DNA from 2 places in the Paenibacillus sp. D9 genome. Region 2 is predicted to be linked to the other one. Evidence: riboswitches for the same ligand, from Rfam matches in the RefSeq annotation. Region 2 holds a riboswitch; the other holds the start of a gene.
The links. A riboswitch is a leader RNA that binds a small molecule or an ion and turns the genes downstream of it on or off. The one in region 2 is predicted to bind ZMP and ZTP.

Region 1: another riboswitch for ZMP and ZTP. It lies ahead of VE23_RS14770 (TIGR01440 family protein); the one in region 2 lies ahead of VE23_RS17510 (bifunctional 5,10-methylenetetrahydrofolate dehydrogenase/5,10-methenyltetrahydrofolate cyclohydrolase).

Annotation. Positions count from the first base shown of each region.
Region 1 covers NZ_JZEJ01000001.1:3,262,289-3,271,859, reverse strand. Annotated here, with positions in the region: gene spoIIR (stage II sporulation protein R) at 28-804, shown strand; gene VE23_RS26525 (hypothetical protein) at 1,444-2,325, opposite strand; gene VE23_RS14785 (L-threonylcarbamoyladenylate synthase) at 2,798-3,916, shown strand; gene VE23_RS14780 (manganese efflux pump MntP) at 4,606-5,172, shown strand; gene VE23_RS14775 (low molecular weight protein arginine phosphatase) at 5,224-5,820, shown strand; ZMP/ZTP riboswitch at 5,999-6,080, shown strand; gene VE23_RS14770 (TIGR01440 family protein) at 6,246-6,848, shown strand; gene glyA (serine hydroxymethyltransferase) at 6,965-8,212, shown strand; gene upp (uracil phosphoribosyltransferase) at 8,541-9,170, shown strand; gene wecB (non-hydrolyzing UDP-N-acetylglucosamine 2-epimerase) at 9,187-9,571, shown strand, end outside.
Region 2 covers NZ_JZEJ01000001.1:3,888,399-3,897,969, forward strand. Annotated here, with positions in the region: gene VE23_RS17480 (methyl-accepting chemotaxis protein) at 1-383, shown strand, start outside; gene VE23_RS17485 (carboxypeptidase M32) at 530-2,062, opposite strand; gene VE23_RS26005 (GNAT family N-acetyltransferase) at 2,342-3,754, opposite strand; gene VE23_RS17495 (S-layer homology domain-containing protein) at 4,149-6,050, opposite strand; gene VE23_RS17500 (class I SAM-dependent methyltransferase) at 6,275-7,189, opposite strand; gene VE23_RS17505 (hypothetical protein) at 7,328-7,522, opposite strand; ZMP/ZTP riboswitch at 7,809-7,890, shown strand; gene VE23_RS17510 (bifunctional 5,10-methylenetetrahydrofolate dehydrogenase/5,10-methenyltetrahydrofolate cyclohydrolase) at 7,954-8,811, shown strand; gene VE23_RS17515 (transporter) at 8,866-9,261, opposite strand; gene VE23_RS17520 (hypothetical protein) at 9,300-9,571, opposite strand, start outside.

The DNA.
Region 1 (9,571 bases), 630 kb from region 2:
GACGGGTGCCCGAGAGGAGCTTGTGCAATGTCCGTTCATTCCTATACTTCGGTGTCCCGCCCTTATCCGACCGCAGCTTCCCGTCCTTATTCGGCAGCAGCCCATTCGTACCGATTCCCGTTCCGCCTGTCCTACCTGTACCTCATTCTCTGTGTCGCCTTTCTGATGATGAGCTGGGAAAATGTCCGCAACGACGCCGCTCTGGCGCAAAGCTCCATTCCAAGCGAGGCCATCCGGCTGCGCATTCTCGCCAACTCGGATTCCGCCGTCGACCAAGCTACGAAGCGCGTCGTGCGCGATGCCGTCGTGCAGGCGATGAACGGCTGGGCCGCAGGGCCTCAGACGATCGAAGAAGCCCGTGCCGCGCTGCGCTCCCACTTGGGAGAGATCGAAGCTATCGTGGCCCGCACGCTGCAGGATCGCGGATTCTCTTACCGTTACAAGGCCGAGCTCGGCCAAGTGGCATTCCCGACTAAAGTCTACGGCGAGCAGGTGTATCCGGCAGGCGACTATGAAGCCCTCCTCATCACCCTCGGCGAAGGAAAAGGCCAGAACTGGTGGTGCGTGCTCTTCCCTCCGCTCTGCTTCCTGGACTCCTCTTCCGGCGACGCGGCTCCGAAGGCAGAGGCTGCTGCTGCCGTCGCAGACAGCAAGCCGGACCAGCTGTCAAAAGCCGATGCCGGCAAAGCATCTGCGGTCGCAGCCGACGCTCCTGCCGAGGCAGGACAAGCCCCCGAAGCGAAATTTTTCATCTGGGAGCTGATCAAGTCGTTCTTTTCCTTCCTGCGCGGCCTCTTCGCCTGATGGAGCGGGCTGTTGTATGAAGGCAAATATGGCTAATGGCAAATTCAACTCTTTCCCCTGCAAAATCACGAGGTAGGGGACAATCACAAAAAGGTGCACGAAAAGCAGATAATCTGTTTCGACGCGATTTCATGGCACAGACTAAGGGGATTACCGAATATTGTGCTGCGGATACCTGGTTCTATCTCTCCACGATCAAAAATCTATCCAACCATGATACTGTGGTGTAGTACATGAGCTTTTCGTAACGACAACAAACGGGTTCTTCAGACTTTCGCGGCCTTTGAACAGACGAAAGACAAAATGGGTTGATCATTCACAGCGATCAAGGATCTCATTACGCGTCTTTCTCTAACTACGGTACGCTGTCAAAGGTTGGCGCCTGAATCAGCTGTACATACGAGGCAACAGTTAGGACAATGCCTCTGTGGAGAACTTCTTCACAAATCTCAGATCGGAAGGGCTCTATCCATAAGATATCTGAAATGTGCACAAAGCCGAATTGAGGGATACATACAGTCTTACAACCAAAAACGGACACAAACTAAAAAAGCTGATCCCGGTGGAGTACCGACGTCAGCTTGCTACTTCTGTCCATTAGATGAAGCCTTGACCAGAAGGCTGGTGGGGCTTTGTTTTTTAATACTCATCAACGTTGAATGTCATAATTTTATCAAAAATCACGTATTCAGTTCTCGCTTTATAAGGACCAGTATTCCAAGTTTTTTTGAAAGAATACTTTGCAGGGCCATTTCCATTTCCTTTAGCATCAAACCATTCAATGAATGAGTTAAGTTCCTGGATGGACAAATCGTATTCTTTATCAAGGCCATTCACCATAGTAACTGTTAAAATTGCTCTTTCACCAATTGGTATAGGTGTCGAGGTAGGTGCTATAGATGGAGATGGTTCTATAGATGGAGATGGTTCTATAGATGGAGATGGTTCTATAGATGGTGATGGTTCCGAAGATGGTAAAGGGAGGACGGTAGGCTCAGGTGTAGGAATTTCCTTTTTGCCGAGCGTAATTTCATTGAGAGCAGCCCATGATCCATTTGCTTTAATTTCGATCTTTAATCCTTCATAGCTTCCTTGAATAACATTAATGGGCTCTGTAATGATGTCCCTTTGAGTAGCCTTTCTAACGGCATCTGCAATTTGAACCCAGTTACCATTATTTAAACCGTATATAGTAAAACGGTTATCGACTGGAGGGTTATTGTTGATAGCCATCTGAACGAAATTAATCTCAAGTAATCCAGGGAACTTTATTTCTAAAGTTGAGTTGCCGCTGTCCGCATTAAATCTAGTTGATAAATCTCCATCAATAGCATTTCCCGGCCAATAGCTACTGTAAGTATTCTTACTCGTTATCGTCGTTCCAGGTGGCAGTGATTCTCCCTCCATACCTTGAACTACTTTAGTAGACGCGTCGCTCTTAGCTGCATAAACATTCTGTATTGCGAAAATCACTACAAGGAGCAGGACAACAGAAACTAAATATTTCTTTTTTAATTTCAAAAACACTAACCTCCATATTTTGATTTTATTCATCATCTTTATACATCGGAAAAAAAGGCAAAATGTAATACTTGATTAATGGAATTATAAAAAATGTTAGAAGCGCATTTGTCACACTTAGAGATGGTAAGCAGCTATTCCGAATACGTAAGCGAGGATGCTTTGAACCTTGCCTGCGAACGGCGGAGACAATAATCTTTGAAGCAGAAGCCTCAACGACAGTGGAGGCCCCTAAGGGGATGACCGACTCTAGTTGAATCACTAGGAAAGCTTTCCCTGATGTATTCGAAGTGACGAGGCGGTGACCGGATGAGTGGAGTCTTTGCAAGGGTATTTTCGTCTCCAGTTCCTCCTTGGGTCCGCATGGACGGACAGTATCGGAAGGTTGGTAACGCGGCGGCGCGAGAGGTATACTGTAGCTATATCGCCGGGGGCTTCCGCGGCAATCCCGGATGAGAAGGAATGGAACCGAATGACGACGACAAGCACGGTTTATTGGAGAAGCGGAGCGGCGGGAGCCGTTTCGGCAAAAGAATTGCAGGAAGCGGCCGATCTTCTGCGGTCGGGCGGAACGGTGGCCTTTCCGACGGAAACGGTGTACGGCCTCGGCGCGGATGCCCGCAGCACGGCGGCGGTAGAAAGCGTGTTCCAAGCGAAAGGGAGGCCCTCCGACAATCCGCTGATTGTCCATATCGCCGATGAGCGGCAGCTGGAAGGCCTCGCTGCAAGCTTGACGGAGACGGAGCGCGGTTTGATGAAGTCCTTCTGGCCCGGGCCGCTGACGCTCGTGCTTCCGGTGCTTCCGGATGCGGTGTCGCCGCGCGTGACGGCGGGGCTGGATACCGTCGCGGTCCGCATGCCGGACCATCCGCTGGCGCTGGCTCTGATCCGCGAAGCGGGCTGTCCCGTCGCGGCGCCGAGCGCGAACCGCTCGGGGCGGCCAAGCCCGACCGCGGCCTCGCATGTGCTGGAGGATCTGGCCGGGCGGATCGGCGGCGTGCTTGACGGCGGAGCGACCGGAGTCGGGCTGGAATCGACGGTTGTCGAGGCTGTCGGAGAGCGGTCGGTCCGCATCTTGAGGCCCGGCGGCGTAACGCCGGAGCAGCTTCGAGCGGCGGGATACGCCGTCGAGTTCGATGCCGGAGCCGGCATCGAGGCCTTTGGGCAGCCGGCGTCCGGGTCTGCGGTCTCCGAGACCGCTGCCTCCCAGCCGACGGCGCCCCGCTCGCCCGGCATGAAATACGCCCACTATGCGCCGCGCGGGGAGATGACCCTCGTATCGGGCTCGGCGGAAGCGGTGCGCGCCCATATCCAAGCCGAGGCCGATGCGGCATCTGCACTGGGGCTGCGCACCGGCATTCTCGCCTACGAGGAGACGGTGGCTTCGTACCGGGCCGATGCTGTCCTGGCCTGCGGCTCACTGGGGAAGCTGGAAAGCGCGGCCCGATCGCTTTACGCCGTTCTGCGAGAGTTCGACGAGCTTGGAGCCGAGCGGATTTGGGCCGAAGCCTGCCCGTCGGACGGCATCGGTCTTGCTCTGCTTAACCGGCTGGCGAAGGCCGCCGGCGGCAGGCAGGTCGATGCGGGCTGACCGCAGCGAGATCTGCGGGCTGACCATAGTGCGATCTATTTTTCCTGAAGATTCATCGGCTATCGGACATACGATCCGTTATTTCGGGCAAATTGTGCGTTAAAGTAATTTTAACGGACATAGGATCCGTTATTTCCAGGAAATACATTGAAAACAGCGGGTTTCTTCCTAAATAGCGGAACGTATGTCCGATAAATGCAAGGAATCCGGCTTTGGGGCAAAATAGCGGAACATATGTCCGATAAAACGGCGCGTTCTCCGCTATGTGCTCAATTGCGAATGGCTGACTATGCGCCTGACCCCGTCCCGCGCAGCGAGCCAGGTCTATGCATCTGACCCCGTCCCGCCCAGCGAGCAGGTCCAAGCATCTGACCCCGTCCCGCGCAGCGATCCAGGTCTATGCATCTGACCCTGTCCCGCACAGCGATCCAGGTCCAAGCATCTGACCTCGTCCCGCGTAGCGAGCTATGTCTTTGGCGTATCTGACTCCGTCCCGCGCAGCGAGCCATTACCATGCTTCTGACCCCGTCCCGCGCAGCGAGACAGGATCATTCGCCTCGCCTCGTCCCGCTGTGCATACAGTTCCTGCGTGCCGCCTCGTCCGCCTCTCCGGGACAGGTCATATTCTCTCTCCTTGTCCGCATAAGCTGGATAGAGCAAGCCAGCGTAGGTAAGGAGAGATTGCGCAAATGTTGGAAGCGGGACTGCATGAAGGACAGCTGCTCACTTTATTGATCATGGCGCTAGCTCTCGGGATGGATGCCTTTTCGCTGGGCGTCGGCATCGGAATGAGGGGCATCCGGATCCGGGACATCTTGAAGCTGAGTCTGATTATCGGCATTTTCCATGTCGTCATGCCGCTTCTGGGTCTGTACACAGGCCATTACATGAGCTTTCTGCTTGGTCACGTTGCGACGGCCGCTGCGGGAATCCTGCTCATTCTGCTCGGCGGCCATATGCTTCTCGCCGCCTGGAGAGGCGATGGAGAATCGCCGTCCTTCGCGGACCACAGAACCGCGGGAGGCATGCTGCTGTTCGCTCTGAGCGTCAGCGTCGATTCCTTCTCCGTCGGAATTTCGCTGGGGATGTTCGCGGCCGACCTGATTCTCACCATCCTGCTGTTCGGACTGGCCGGAGGGCTGATGTCGGTAGCGGGACTGCTGGCCGGCCGGCGCATCGGAAAAAGCCTGGGGAGCTACGGGGAAGCGGCAGGCGGGGCGATTTTACTTACTTTCGGCATCCTCTTCCTGCTGTAGGGTTATCCCGGCGGCAGAGGAAGCCGCTCAAGGGAAAAGGAGAGGAAGTCCATGCGCATCTTGTTTGTCTGTACCGGAAACACTTGCCGTTCCCCGATGGCGGAGGCCTTCCTCAGGGAGCTTTCGGCTGAGAGGGGGCTGCGGCTTGAAGTCCGCTCAGCGGGTGTATCGACCGTGGACGGATTGCCTGTATCGCGCCATGCGCTTCAAGTGCTGGAGAACAACGGCATCGCTCATAAGGGCTCATCGACACCTGCGAGCGGAGGCCTGCTCCAATGGGCCGATCTCGTGCTGACGATGACTTCCTCCCATAAGCAAGCGCTTCTGAGGTATTGGCCGGAAGCTTCCGGGAAAGTCCATACCTTGAAGGAATATGCCTCGCCTGGACAGGACGGAGCGGCGGGAGAGCTGGACAGGCACTATAGCGAAAGAATGATCGCCCAGTCGCTTGGCCGCGGTCCCGACGACGCTTTGGAAAGGCGGATCCGGGAGCTGGAGAGGCAGCTTCCCCATCCGGACATCGCCGACCCGTACGGAGGCTCCTACGAGGATTACGCCCGCTGCGCGGAGGAAATCCGCGAGGCGCTCTCGAGCTTGCTGGAGCGGCCGGAATTCCAGGCCGGCCCTTCCGGGGAAGGGCAGGGCTAGCGAAACGGGCGGCATGAATCCGAGTTCGACAAGCGGCGCTTCCAGCCTGAGACAGGAAACGGCGGCGATGGCGCATCGTATTCCCCAGCGGTTCCGTTTGGGAAAAAGAGGCCCGGCAGAAGGCTTATCCATCATTGACTTTCCCTTTTCGTGTAAGCTATGATGAAGCAAGAAACACGGTTTCCGATGTGACTGGCGACGAAGTGGGAATAACCACGATGGAGCATCGGAACATACGGCCGGTCGCCTGGGCAGAGAGCAAGCACGCAATTTTTTTGCGCGCGTTGCTCTCTTTGTCATTTTGGGTAGTCTCGTCTAAAAGGCCTTCGGTCCGGTATAATAGAACCGAAACGGCGAACTTGTCCTTTATGCCGGAAGCTGCTTGCAGCGGACACGGAAGAGGGCGGAGACAGGAGGATGCTGGGATGACGAATGGATCGGGGCCGGAGGCGGCGATAACCGCCGGGGTCGAAGCGCTTGTGCGCGAGCTCGCTGGCGGCGGACGCCTGCGGGAAGGGCAGCTGCTCGTGCTCGGAGTCAGCACGAGCGAGGTGCTTGGCAGGCATATCGGCACCTCGGGCAGCACGGATGCGGCAGCGGCGATATTTGCCGGCGTGGAGGCGGCGCGCAAGGAGATCGGCTTCACGCCGGTATACCAGTGCTGCGAGCATTTGAACCGGGCGCTCGTCCTGGAGCGTGCCGTTGCCGAGAGGCTTGGACTGGAGCAAGTCGCCGCCGTGCCGGTGCCTGGCGCCGGCGGCTCCATGGCCGCTTATGCCTACCGCCGCCTGGCGGATGCATGCCTCGTGGAGACGGTACAGGCTCATGCCGGCATCGATATCGGCGAAACGCTCATCGGCATGCATTTGCGCCGGGTCGCCGTGCCTCTGCGTCCTTCCCTGAAGCAGATCGGGGAGGCGCGTGTGACGATGGCGTTCACCCGGCCGAAGCTGATCGGAGGCTCCCGAGCCGTCTACGAGCTGCCTCCGGGGGAAGAGTTGTCCGGCTCTGTCGGAAGCTGCGACTGAAAGGCAGCCCTGTCTTAGGCATTGATGTTTTATGCATTGATGTTTTCGCATTGATGTTCTAATCACTGATGTTCTAATCACTGATGCATCCATTATGAGGGAGGACTTGATCCAACATGGAAAATCTCCGCAAGCAGGATCCTGAAGTATTGAAGGCAATGGGGCTCGAGCTGCAGCGCCAGCGCGACAACATCGAGCTGATCGCATCGGAAAACATCGTCAGCGAAGCCGTCCTTGAAGCGATGGGCAGCGTTCTGACGAACAAATACGCCGAAGGCTATCCGGGCAAGCGCTACTATGGCGGCTGCGAGCATGTCGACATCGTGGAAGACATCGCGCGCGACCGCGCGAAGGAGCTGTTCGGCGCCGAGCATGCCAACGTCCAGCCGCATTCCGGCGCGCAAGCCAACATGGCGGTTTACCTGGCTGCCCTTAAGCCTGGCGACACGGTTCTCGGCATGAACCTGGCCCATGGCGGCCATCTGACGCACGGCAGCCCGGTCAACGCATCCGGCCTTTATTACAACTTCGTCGCATACGGCGTCGAGGAAGACACGTTCACGATCGACTACGACAACCTCCGCAAGGCGGCCTTCAAGCATCGCCCGCGCATGATCGTAGCCGGAGCGAGCGCTTATCCGCGCATCATCGACTTCGAGAAGATCGGCCAGATCTCCAAGGACGTCGGCGCGCTCTTCTTCGTCGACATGGCGCATATCGCCGGCCTGGTGGCTGCCGGCCTGCATCCGAGCCCGGTTCCGCATGCGCATTTCGTGACGACGACGACGCACAAGACGCTGCGCGGACCGCGCGGAGGCCTGATCCTCACGACCAAAGCCTGGGCGGCTGCCATCGACAAGGCGGTCTTCCCGGGATCGCAGGGCGGCCCTCTGATGCACATTATCGCGGCCAAAGCCGTAGCGCTGGGCGAGGCTCTGCAGCCTGAATTCAAAACCTACGCCAAAAACGTCATCGACAACGCGAAGGTGCTGGCCGATTCCCTGTCGGGCAAAGGCCTGAACATCGTCTCCGGCGGCACGGACAACCATCTCATGCTGCTCGATACCCGCAACCTGAACATTACGGGCAAGGAAGCCGAGCATGTGCTTGATTCCGTCGGCATCACGGTGAACAAAAACGCCATTCCGTTCGATCCGACGAGCCCGTTCGTCACGAGCGGCATCCGGATCGGAACGCCGGCCGCGACTTCGCGCGGCATGGACGCAGACGCGATGCGCACGATTGCAGACGTCATCGACATGACCCTCCGCAGTCCGAAGGACGAGGCCGTCCTGGAGAAAGCGCGAGGCATCGTGCGCGAGCTCACAGGCCGCTTCCCGCTCTATACCGATATCAAGTATTAATAGGCAAAAAAAGCCCCGTTCGGCGGATTTTCCGCTGGACGGGGTTATTTGCATGGACAGCGGGTCAGCCGTTTTGCCCTGAGAAGCCGAACTTCGTTATTTTCCGCATGCCTGCCATGCAACCGGATCCGGGCCGGCCGGCGCAGGAAATGCGCAGCCGAGGAGGCAAGGGCAGGGGCTGCCTGAAGCCGTCTGCTTTGGGCAGCGATATTTTGCCTTCTACAATGCTTGATGCGCTCGCCCTTGGGGAATGCTATAATAGTTGGGATTATGCTCCGTTGCTGTCGGAGAAAAGCAAATTTTAGCGAAATTCAGGAGGGCAACCCCCATGGGCAATCTGGTCATATGCGACCATCCGCTTATCCAGCACAAGCTGACGTATATTCGGGACAAAGACACCAAGACGAAAGACTTCCGCGAGCTTGTCGACGAAGTAGCCACGCTGATGGCCTATGAGATCACGAGGGAAATGCCCCTGGACACGATCCGGGTGGAAACTCCCGTCGCCGTGGCCGAATCCAAAGTACTGTCCGGCAGGATGCTCGGCATCGTGCCTATTCTGCGCGCCGGCCTGGGCATGGTCGACGGCATCCTCAAGCTGATTCCGGCCGCCAAGGTAGGGCATATCGGCCTCTCCCGCGACCATGACACGCTGCTGCCGACGGAATATTACATCAATCTTCCTACAGACGCGACGGAGCGGCTGCTCATCGTCGTCGATCCGATGCTGGCGACCGGCGGCTCGGCCAACGCCGCCATCGAGGCGCTCAAGAAGCGCGGCTGCACCCAGCTCAAGCTGATGGTGCTGATCGCTTCTCCGGAAGGGATTCGCGCCGTTCAGGAAGCGCATCCCGAGATCGACATTTACGCCGCGGCCGTAGACGAGAAGCTCAACGAGAAGGGTTACATCATTCCGGGCCTTGGCGACGCCGGCGACCGGATGTTCGGAACGAAGTAAGGGGGAGAAGGACCGCATGGAGAAGCTGAAAGTGATGACCGTCTTCGGCACGAGGCCGGAGGCAGTCAAGATGGCGCCGCTTGTGCTGGAGTTGCAGAAGCATTCGGAGCAGATCGAGCCGATCGTCTGCGTGACGGCCCAGCACCGAGAGATTCTGGACCAGGTGCTGGAGCTTTTCCGCATCAAGCCGGATTATGATCTCAACGTCATGAAGGACCGCCAGACGCTGACCGAGACGACCGTCCGCGTGCTTGAGGGGATCGAGCCCGTGCTGAAGGAGGCCCGTCCGGATATCGTGCTCGTGCACGGAGACACGCAGACGACGTTCCTGGCGAGCTACGCTTCGTTCCTGCAGCAGATCCAGGTGGGCCATGTCGAAGCTGGCCTGCGCACCTGGAACA
Region 2 (9,571 bases):
CGCTCCTGCAGCAAATCCAGCAGGAGTCGGCTCTGATCGGCGAGAGGATGGCGGAGGAAGCCGAGGAAATGGTCAGAGGGACAGAGCTTTCCAGCCAGGTGGAGGCGCTGTTTGTCGATACGGTGGATCGGTTCCATTTCGTGAACAGCCATATTCAGGAGATTTCAGCCGCTGCGGAAGAGGTGCTGGCGGGCTCCGAGGAGGCAGCCGCATCGGTAGAGCAGATCGCCCGGATTACAGCGGCAACGGCGGAGAACGCGGCCTCGATCCAACGGATGTCGACGAATCAGCTGGAGGCGGCAAAGCGGATCACCGATACGACGGAGCTGTTGAAGAAAAGGAGCTCCACTCTGGAAGCGGCTGTAGAAAGGTTCAATTTATAACCGGATCAGACATGCAGAGCCTGGGGGAACAATCACCTCGGCTCTGTTTTTTAATGCGGACCTGACAAAGAAAGATGGAGGATCCCTCATGGATCCTCCATCTTTCCTTGTTGAAGCGATATGCCGCTGCCTGTCTTGCGCCTGAGCTAGAGACCGTAGATGCGGCTGTACTTCTCTTCCAGGTAGTCCACCAGATAGTCGGCCTTCAGATCCTCGCCGGTGACCTGGCGGATCAGCTGCTCCGGCGTGTAGAGCTTGCCGTGACGATGAATTTTATCCTTCAGCCATTCCTGGATGCCTTCGAAGCGGCCGGCTTCGATGTCGGCATAGAAGTCGGGCTTCTCGCGCAGAATCGTGTTCAGCAGCTGGGCTGCGTACAGGTTCCCGAGGGAGTAGGAAGGGAAATAGCCGAAGCCGCCGAAGGACCAGTGGACATCCTGCAGGACGCCCTCCGTATCATTGGCAGGCGTAATGCCGAGGTATTCCTGCATCTTCTCGTTCCAGATCGCCGGCAGCTCCGCCACCTCGATGTCTCCATTGATCAGCGCCTTCTCGATCTCATACCGGATCATGATATGAAGGTTGTACGTCAGCTCATCCGCTTCCACCCGGATCATCGTCGGCTGCACGCTGTTGATCGCCCGGTAGAAGTCATGCTGGCTGACGCCTTCCAGCTGCTTCGGGAAGTGCTCCTGGAGCTTGGGATAGAAGTACGTCCAGAACGGCTCGCTGCGGCCGATCATATTTTCCAGGAAGCGGGACTGGGACTCGTGGATGCCGAAGGATGCTCCGCTGGATAGGACGGTTTCTTCGAAACGCGGATCGATGTTCTGCTCATAAATGCCATGTCCTGCCTCGTGGATCGTCCCGAATACCGCAGATCGCACATTATTCTGGAGATATCGGGTCGTAATCCGGACATCCCCGGTGTTCATGGACTGGGCGAACGGATGCACCGTCTCGTCCAGCCGTCCCGCGTTCATGTCGAAGCCGAGGATCGGAAGGAAGTAGTGGTTGAATTTTTTCTGCTGGTCCACCTCGAATGCTTGCTCGAAGACGGCTGTCGAAGGCTTGTTGCCGGAGCGGTTGATCCTCTCCAGCAAGCCCACGCTGCTCTCCCTCAGCTTGGCGAACAACGGATCCAGTACCGCCACGCTTAAACCCGGCTCGAATTCATGCAGAAGCGCATCATAAGGATGCTGATCATAGCCGAAAATCTCAGCCATCTTGCGGTTGAAGTCCACGATCTTCTCCAAATAAGGCTGGAAGAGGGAAAAGTCGCTTCTCTCTCTGGCTTCTTCCCATGCATGGTTGGCTTTGGAGGTGAGGACGACATAATCGCGGTACATGTCTTCGGGAATTTTCTTGAAGCGCTCATATTCTGCGGTGCGTTCCCGAAGCTGCGCCTGCGTAATTTCGTCCAGGTCGGCCTGTACCTCGGGAGCGGACAGGAGGCGGAGCAGAGAGCCCATCTCCTCCGATACGGATAATTTGAACTGCTCCGTTCGGAAGGTCCCGATCGCTTTGGCGAACAAGTCTCTCCCTTTCTTGGGAGCAGTTACCTTCTGGTCCCATCCGACCAGACTCGAAATCATGCTTAGATGAGCGATCTTTTCTTCCAATGCTTTGTACTGTTCGACAGCTGTCCGAATGTTGGGATCGAGGGATTTCAGTTCCATGCCAAAAGCCTCCCATTAGAAACGATTGTTGTTTCCCCGCAAAAAAGACTGGTCAGTCTATTTTATTTAATCACTTTTTTTTTCCTGTCATCAAGTAAATTTAGGAATCGGAATCCGAATCCGAATCCAGCATCAAGAACCCGCGTCCGGCTCGGGTTCTTGATGTCTTCCTCGTTAATCAATCGTCGCCACTTTCCACTCGCCTTGTTTGCTCTTGAGCAGCGAAATGAGGCCGCTGCCCTTCGCCAGGCAACCGTAGGCTTCCCCTTCACGGAAAGATCAGGGCTGGAATCTCCATTCCCGCACCACTTCGCGCTCATCCCGGCTAATCTCCGCAAAGCCGAGAGAAGCATATAGGCGTGATGCCCGCATGTTGTCGCACCGATGGCCGAGCTTGATCGTGCCGCCCCATTGCTTGTCCTCGATATAACGCATAAGCTCTTTCATCCCGGAGCGTCCAAGCCCTCTTCCTTGGAACTTGCGATCCAGCATAAAAGCCATGATCCAGCAGCTTCCGTCAGCCGGATCGACAGCGTACACCGCGAATCCCGCGAGTTGTTCATCCGTGTACATCGCGAGAGGGGTGAACCCGCAATAGGCGGACTCAGCGAGCCAATAGACCGCAGGTACAGGAAATACGTCCTTCTGCTCGTCCGTGACTTCAAGCCGGGTGCAAGCGTGCCAGTTAGTTGAATCGATGGGTCGCAGTTCTACGGTCGGCCTCAAGCGTTCCCGCAGCCGATCGCACGCCTTCAAGAGCTTGATCCGAAGCTGAAGAGCCCACTCGGGCGACCGATGGATATCCATATTCTCCACGCTGCGGAGGAGACGTGCGAACGCATACAGGTCTGCAAACCTCTGAAAAAGAGGAAACTTCTGCACGCAGCGTTCATCCAACGGCTTAATCGACCGATATCCGGTTAGAAAGTGCTCGATTTTCCGCTGGGCGCCGGCATCCTCTTGCTCCGCCAGATCCCTCAGGGCGGATGCTGCATCCATTCCGTACCAGTGGATCATGGCATCGTCAAAATCGATGGCGGAATAGCGGGATTGCTCCTCGTCATAAAAAATATTGTCCGTTTCGAAGTCATAATGAATCAGGCCCATATGTCTCTCGTCAGTCGGAAGCTTGGAGAGCTGTTGACGGATGCGTTCAAGCTCGTGCCGAGCCGTTTCCTCCGAGGGATGCCGCTGCAATACGGAGGCGATGAAGGTTAGGGCGTCCATCCAGCTTGGTCGGGATGACGGCACAGCCGAATAAGACTCGGATAAAAGATGCAGCGAAGCAAGCGATCTTCCCCACTCTTCGGCATGCCGATCCGTCATGAGATCCAGCGGAATAGGGTTTCCCTTGGCTTGTTCAAATACAACGCCGAAGTACGATCCATCTGCCGTTTGGATCGTTTCGATCCAGTTGCCGTATCGGGATAGGACAGGAGCGGCAGCCGGATAGCCGGACGATATCAGATACAGGATGAAATCAAGCTCTGCCTGAATATTCTCGAGACGGTTGTCCTCTTCATGGACATAACGTAGAAATTGCCGAACGCCGTTTCTTTCCGACAAGTAGACAAAATTGCTGCTTGCTCTCCAAAACGTCAGCGTGCCGGCATCATGCTCCCAACATGAAATCAGTTGTTTGGCCGCGGAATCGGTTTCCGTTCCCCGTACCATGTTTTTTAGCGACATCATTTCCGGTTGCCTCCCATGGCCTAATGAGAGGTGCAAGGGTTACCAATAGCGGCCTCTCACAGGTTGATTTGCATGTTCGTTCGTTTTCAACCACCATCACTCCTCAAGGTCGCAGTAGGGATTTAAGGTGTAAATTTAGAGCGGATTAAATCTATCCCTCGTGAAATATGGTTGAATATAGTTTCAGTAGGATCAAGGGGTAATTTAGACTAAAAAGATTTATACGAAGCGAGCCGGGGGGCGGCTGTCGTCCCCTTGAAACGGCGGCTTGCCTTGAAGCCGAGGCCGGGGAAGAGCCGTCAGGGGCTTTCCGTTCACGTCGAAAGGGACACCTCGCGAGGTGTCCCTTAGCGCTTTCATGCAGGATCCGGAGCCTGGAGCCCGGGCAGCGGGCCTAGTCTCTCACGAATCGTTCGAACGTTCTCTGGAAAATTTGAATCGACTGCTCCACCGTCAAATTGCCCATCGGGTTGAAGCGGTTCTGGCCGACGCCCTGCATCAGGCCGAGACCGACGGAGCGGTATACGTCCGCCTTCGCCCACGAGGCGATCGCCTCGTCATCTGCGAACGGGCCGGTTGGTGCGGCGGAACCCGGCGGCTTTCCGGCAACGTTTGCCAGCTTGCTCTCCAGCCGGGTCAGCAGGGCCGCGGCCTCCTGGCGGGTAATCTTCGCCAAGGGAGCGAACTCGGTCGGGGAGACGCCGCTGATCAGTCCGGCAGACACCGCCTTGGAGACGTTGGAGTCGCTCGTATCCTGAAACGGCTTCCGGTCTGCCGGAAGACTGCTTCCCGTGGTGTTTTCATAAACCCCGACGAGCATGCGCACGAAATCAATGCGGCGGATCGGCGTCTGGTACTGCGTGTCCAGGGAATAGGGGATGAGACCGGCGCCCTTCGCCTTCGCATAGGCTTCCTTCGCCCAGCCGCTCGGGGCATCGCCCGGCGCTGCCGGTCGCACGGTGACGTAGAGCGAGTTCTCCTGGCCCAAATAGTTGCTGTAGCGGATATAAGCGGCGCCCGCCTTCACGCCTCGCAAGACGCCGGAGGAATCCACCGATGCAATGGAAGGATCGCTTGATTCCAGCTGTCCCGCCATTCGGCCTGCCACCGCGCCTTCGCCCGTGGAGTAGAGGCGCAGCGGCACGCTCTCGCCCGGTGTTATCGCGATCGCGTCGCTGCCGAACCGTTTCATTTCCGTCATGCGGAAGAAGACCGTATCGTACTCGATCGACGTTTCCGCGCCGGCTTTGGAGCGGATGCCGTCTATGCGCACGTGGAAGCGGTCATCTTCCTTGATATCCGAGATTCCGCCCGGACGGAAAATAATGCAGACCGGAATGCCGCCATAACCGCCTTTGTCGACACGGAAGTATTCGCCGGATTTGTCCGTATCCGATTTGTCCAGCGTCCATTGCCTGCCGTCGCTTTGGCGGGTCACCGTTACGGTGATGGAATCCGTGTTGTTTTTGTCGTACCGGTCCGTATTCAGCGATACCGACCAGGCATCCGATGGCGAGAAGGCTTCGGACGGGAAATACCCGGCGGCCGGCCAGCCGATGTAATCGTACTCGACGCTGCCAGCGGTCCTTCCTTTGTCAAAAACGTACATGGAGGAGTACGGCGACCCGTAACCGCCCGTCTCGGCTGCTCGGACATAGCCGAACATCGTCCGGGTCATCGCCGGATTCAGAATCCATCTGCGGTGGCCGACCCGGTCGATGTTGCTTGGATCGCTGTCCGACATGTAGCCGAGGACGCTGCTGTACAGCGTCGGGCTGCCCATATACAGGTTGCTGCTGCCCGCTCCGGCGTAGCCCAGCTTGTAAGCCTCCTCCTCCATTCCAGCCGGCTTGGTCGGAGAATGGCTGAGCCGATCGTTCAGCACATTGATCAGCGATGCGCTCTGCTGCTGCCGGTGCAGGCTCCAGTCCGGCTGCACGTCATCGGGGACTCCGGCCAAATACCGGACGAAGTTCGTCGCCCGCACGCCGTCTTCAATATACTCGGCTTTTAATTTGCCTTCCTGGAAAGGAGCTGTCAGACTCGGCAATTGCTCGTAAATGTCGTTCCCGCTCATATAGGCAAAGGACCTCTTCATGGGCAGGTAGCTCTGCATCCATTTCTCGACGATCTCTTCCTTCGTTCTCGCAGCGGTTGTTTTCCCTATGCTGTCTGCGGCTTCGGCTGTCTGGGGCCACACGGCCAGCATGCCTGCGGCAAGGGCGCCTGCGCAGAAGGCGGCCGTCGTCCTCGGCATCCATTCGCGAGGTTTCAAAGCGGTTTGATTGCGATTCATTTGTTCCCACCCTCTTCTTTCTCTACTTCATCTCATGCCCTTCACCTCGTTATCGGCGGCAAAGGAGAGAATCGGTAGACCGCAAGCCCAGTGGAATGCGATTGCGCGAAGATAGAAACCGCCAGCCTGAAGAGGGCAGCGGGCTGTCGGTTTCAAAGCAGGGCATGAATGCCGGTTGTTCCCGGGCACAAGGAAGGGCAGGATAGAGACGGGCTCTCTTCCGGCTACCTTTTGACCGCCAAGCAATAGTTCACATGATCGAAGGCCTCGATCGGGTGCTCGGGCTGGCTCTCATTATAGGCGTGAAACAGCAGCTTGGTAATTTCCTCCGGATTCAGATGCTGATCAATCCGCAAGTCCATCTCTTCGAGCATCCGCTCCAGCTCGGAGCAGGAGTAGCCTGCCTGCATCGGCTCGCCCGCACGCGCGACCATCATGAGCTGCTTCTGCGCCCGCTCGCCTGCCTGAGGAGTGAAGGTCTGCTCATCCGGATAATCGAAGACGATGCCGCTGCCGGCCGGAAGCAGGGAAACGATGCCGGACAACAGCTGCCGGAAATCCTCTTTGGCGAGGTAATAGCTGATGCCGAGCAGGCTGCAGAAGCTGACCCGATCGGGATTGAACCCGGGGCTGGCCAGCACATGCCTCTGCCAGTCCGGCTCGCGAAGGTCGGCGGAGATGAAATAAAGATTGGGAGGCGGGTCCATGCGCATGCCGGATAAGCGGGCCTGTTTGTCGGCGGCGGTAACGGGATGGTCGATCTCGAAGATGTCGAGCTGGGAGGCCCATTCCGGCTGGCGATAGGCGAACGTATCGTAGCCTGCGGCGAAGATCAGGTACTGCCTGGCTCCAAGCGCGGCGGCCGCAGCCAGCGCCCGCTCGGCAAATGCCGCCCGGCCGAGCGGAGTGGGCGAAAGCTGACGGTCGACAACCTGGCGGAGGGCCTGCTCCTGCGTCCCCGAGAACCCGGGCTGGAAAAACGCGATCGCCCGCGACATGTTGGCGGAGATGCTGTCGTACTCTTCATCGGTCAGCAGCTGCCTGGCGATCCGGTCGTCGAAGATTTTGACCGGATTGTGCTCGGCGTGGTAGGCGCGCGAGAACGCGCTGACAAGTGCGGTCAAGCTTTTTGATTCCATGATCATCACCTCGATTCCGTTGTATCATTGGGGGGAGTGAAGAAACAACACTTGACTTTATTGTAAATTTATGTTATAATATAAAGTTCATTTTTGCATATTTCACTGTTTCGTCACATTTTGGGCGATTTCTACCATTCAGTCATACACAAATCTTCGCTGCGCCCGATAGCTGATCAGGAACAAGGAAGCTTCCGTCATCAGCTTGGCGGCGACGAGCGGAATGCCGATGCCGGAGTGGAACAGGAGCATCATGCCGTAGTTCAGCAGGACGAGCGAGAAGTACCGGGGCAGCGATTTTGTTCGCGGCTTTTTGCCGTGAGTGAAAACCATGCGGTTGGCCAGGGCGGTCAGGACGTTCGCGGTGCCCGTAATTTCACGTCGGCGACGAAGTAAGTGACGGCATCGGAGCCTGAGCCGGTCTGGACTTTCCGGATGCTTATCGTCTGGTCGTCATCTTTTGCGCCGGAAGAACATGGCCGATCACTCCTTCAAGGGGTTGTTGCCGTTATCTTAGAGCCGCTACCTGTAATGAAGCTTGAATGGGGGTGCCGATCCGGCCGGCCGCAGAAAATGCATTTACAATCCTTCCTGATTTCAGTATCATCAAAAGTAAATTCCGACTGTGCGTGACTGGCGGAGCATGGGTCCAACCATGAGGGAGCGCATGGATACAGCAGCCGTACGCCTGGGCAGAGGTAAGGGGGGGATACCCCTTGCCTCTTTGCGTTTTTAAGCGGACAAAAAAAAGGAGAGCTGCAGAAATGCCGGAGCAAACGCTGATATTGGATGGGGCCCGAGTGGCCGGGGAAATCAAGGAGCAGTTGGCCAGAAGAGTCGAGGCGCTTGCCGCAAAGGGAGTCGTGCCGTGCCTGGTTACGATTCTGGTGGGGGATGATCCGGCTTCGGAGACGTACGTCCGCATGAAAGGCAATGCCTGCCGCAAGCTCGGCATGGAGTCCAAGAGGATCCATCTCGATTCGGGAACGACGACAGGCGAGCTGGTGGACGTAATCCGCGGACTGAACGAGGATCCTGCCGTTCATGGCATCCTGCTGCAGCATCCCGTACCGGAGCAGATCGACGAGAGAGAGGCGTTCGAGGCCATCGCGATCGCCAAGGATGTGGACGGGGTCACGGCGCTCGGCTTTGCGCAAAACGCCTTCGGCTACGCAGCCTACCCATCCTGCACGCCTGCCGCTGTCGTCGCCATTCTCGACTATTACGGCCTTCCGATCGAGGGCAGGCATGCCGTCGTCGTCGGACGCAGCCCGATTCTTGGCAAGCCGGTGTCGCTCATGCTCCTGAACCGCAACGCGACCGTGACCGTCTGCCATTCCAAGACGCAGCGGCTGAACGAGATCGTAGCGCTTGGAGATATCGTCGTGGCGGCCGTCGGCAAGCCGAAGTTCATTCAGGGAGAATGGATCAAGGAAGGCGCCGTCATTCTCGATGCCGGCTACAACGAAGGGAATGTCGGCGATGCCGACTACGAGGCCTGCGCCGTCAAGGCGAGCGCGATTACCCCGGTTCCCGCGGGCGTAGGTCCGGTTACGATTGCGATGCTGCTCAAGCATACGGTGGATGCGGCGGAGAAATCGACCGTTGAGGGCAAGCTGTAGGAATGGAAAAAAGGACTGCCGAGTTTCGCTCGGCAGTCCTTTTTTTCTTCCTCATTAACAGGTGAAGGACTCGACGCTCTGCAGATCCAGGCCGGAGAACGCCCAGCTGAACCCGGTCCAGCGGAAGCCTGCGACGGATGTGCGGCCGACAAAAACGGGGTAGAACCAGAATCCGGGCCCGAACCGGGGCCAGATGTACGTGAAGCGGAAGGAGCAGCCCGAGATGGCGCCGGGATCAACGGCGAAGGCCGAAGCAAGCGGCTTTTGCGGCACTCCTTGAGGCGGAGGCGAAGAGGGAGGCTGAGCTCCGCCCGCCCCGGGAACACCGCCCGGCGTACCGCCCGGGAATCCCCCCGGGAAACCTCCCGGCGAACCGCCCGGAAACCCGCCCGGCGCACCTCCGGGGAAACCGCCCGGAAATCCCGGGGGCGTAGGAAGCATGAAACCCATGGTCAAAACTCCTTTCTGACGATGCCGACAGCATGAGGCTACAGCAAGGTGATGGCGAGCAGATCGAACAGCACAAGCGGCAGAATCACATTGTTGTAGTACGGGTTGACCGGTCCCGGCAGGAAGGCGCGGCTGCAGCCTTCATTGGAGAGACGGATGCAAAGGATGCTCTTGTGGCAATGGACGATGTAGCCTTCGAAGACGTCTCCGTCGATCGTCTCCACCTTGACGAGCCGATTCGCATGCTGCGAGCAGAGCTGATGCAGATGGCTCTTGACCGAACGCAGCGTATGGTCGACGTGGGCTTCGC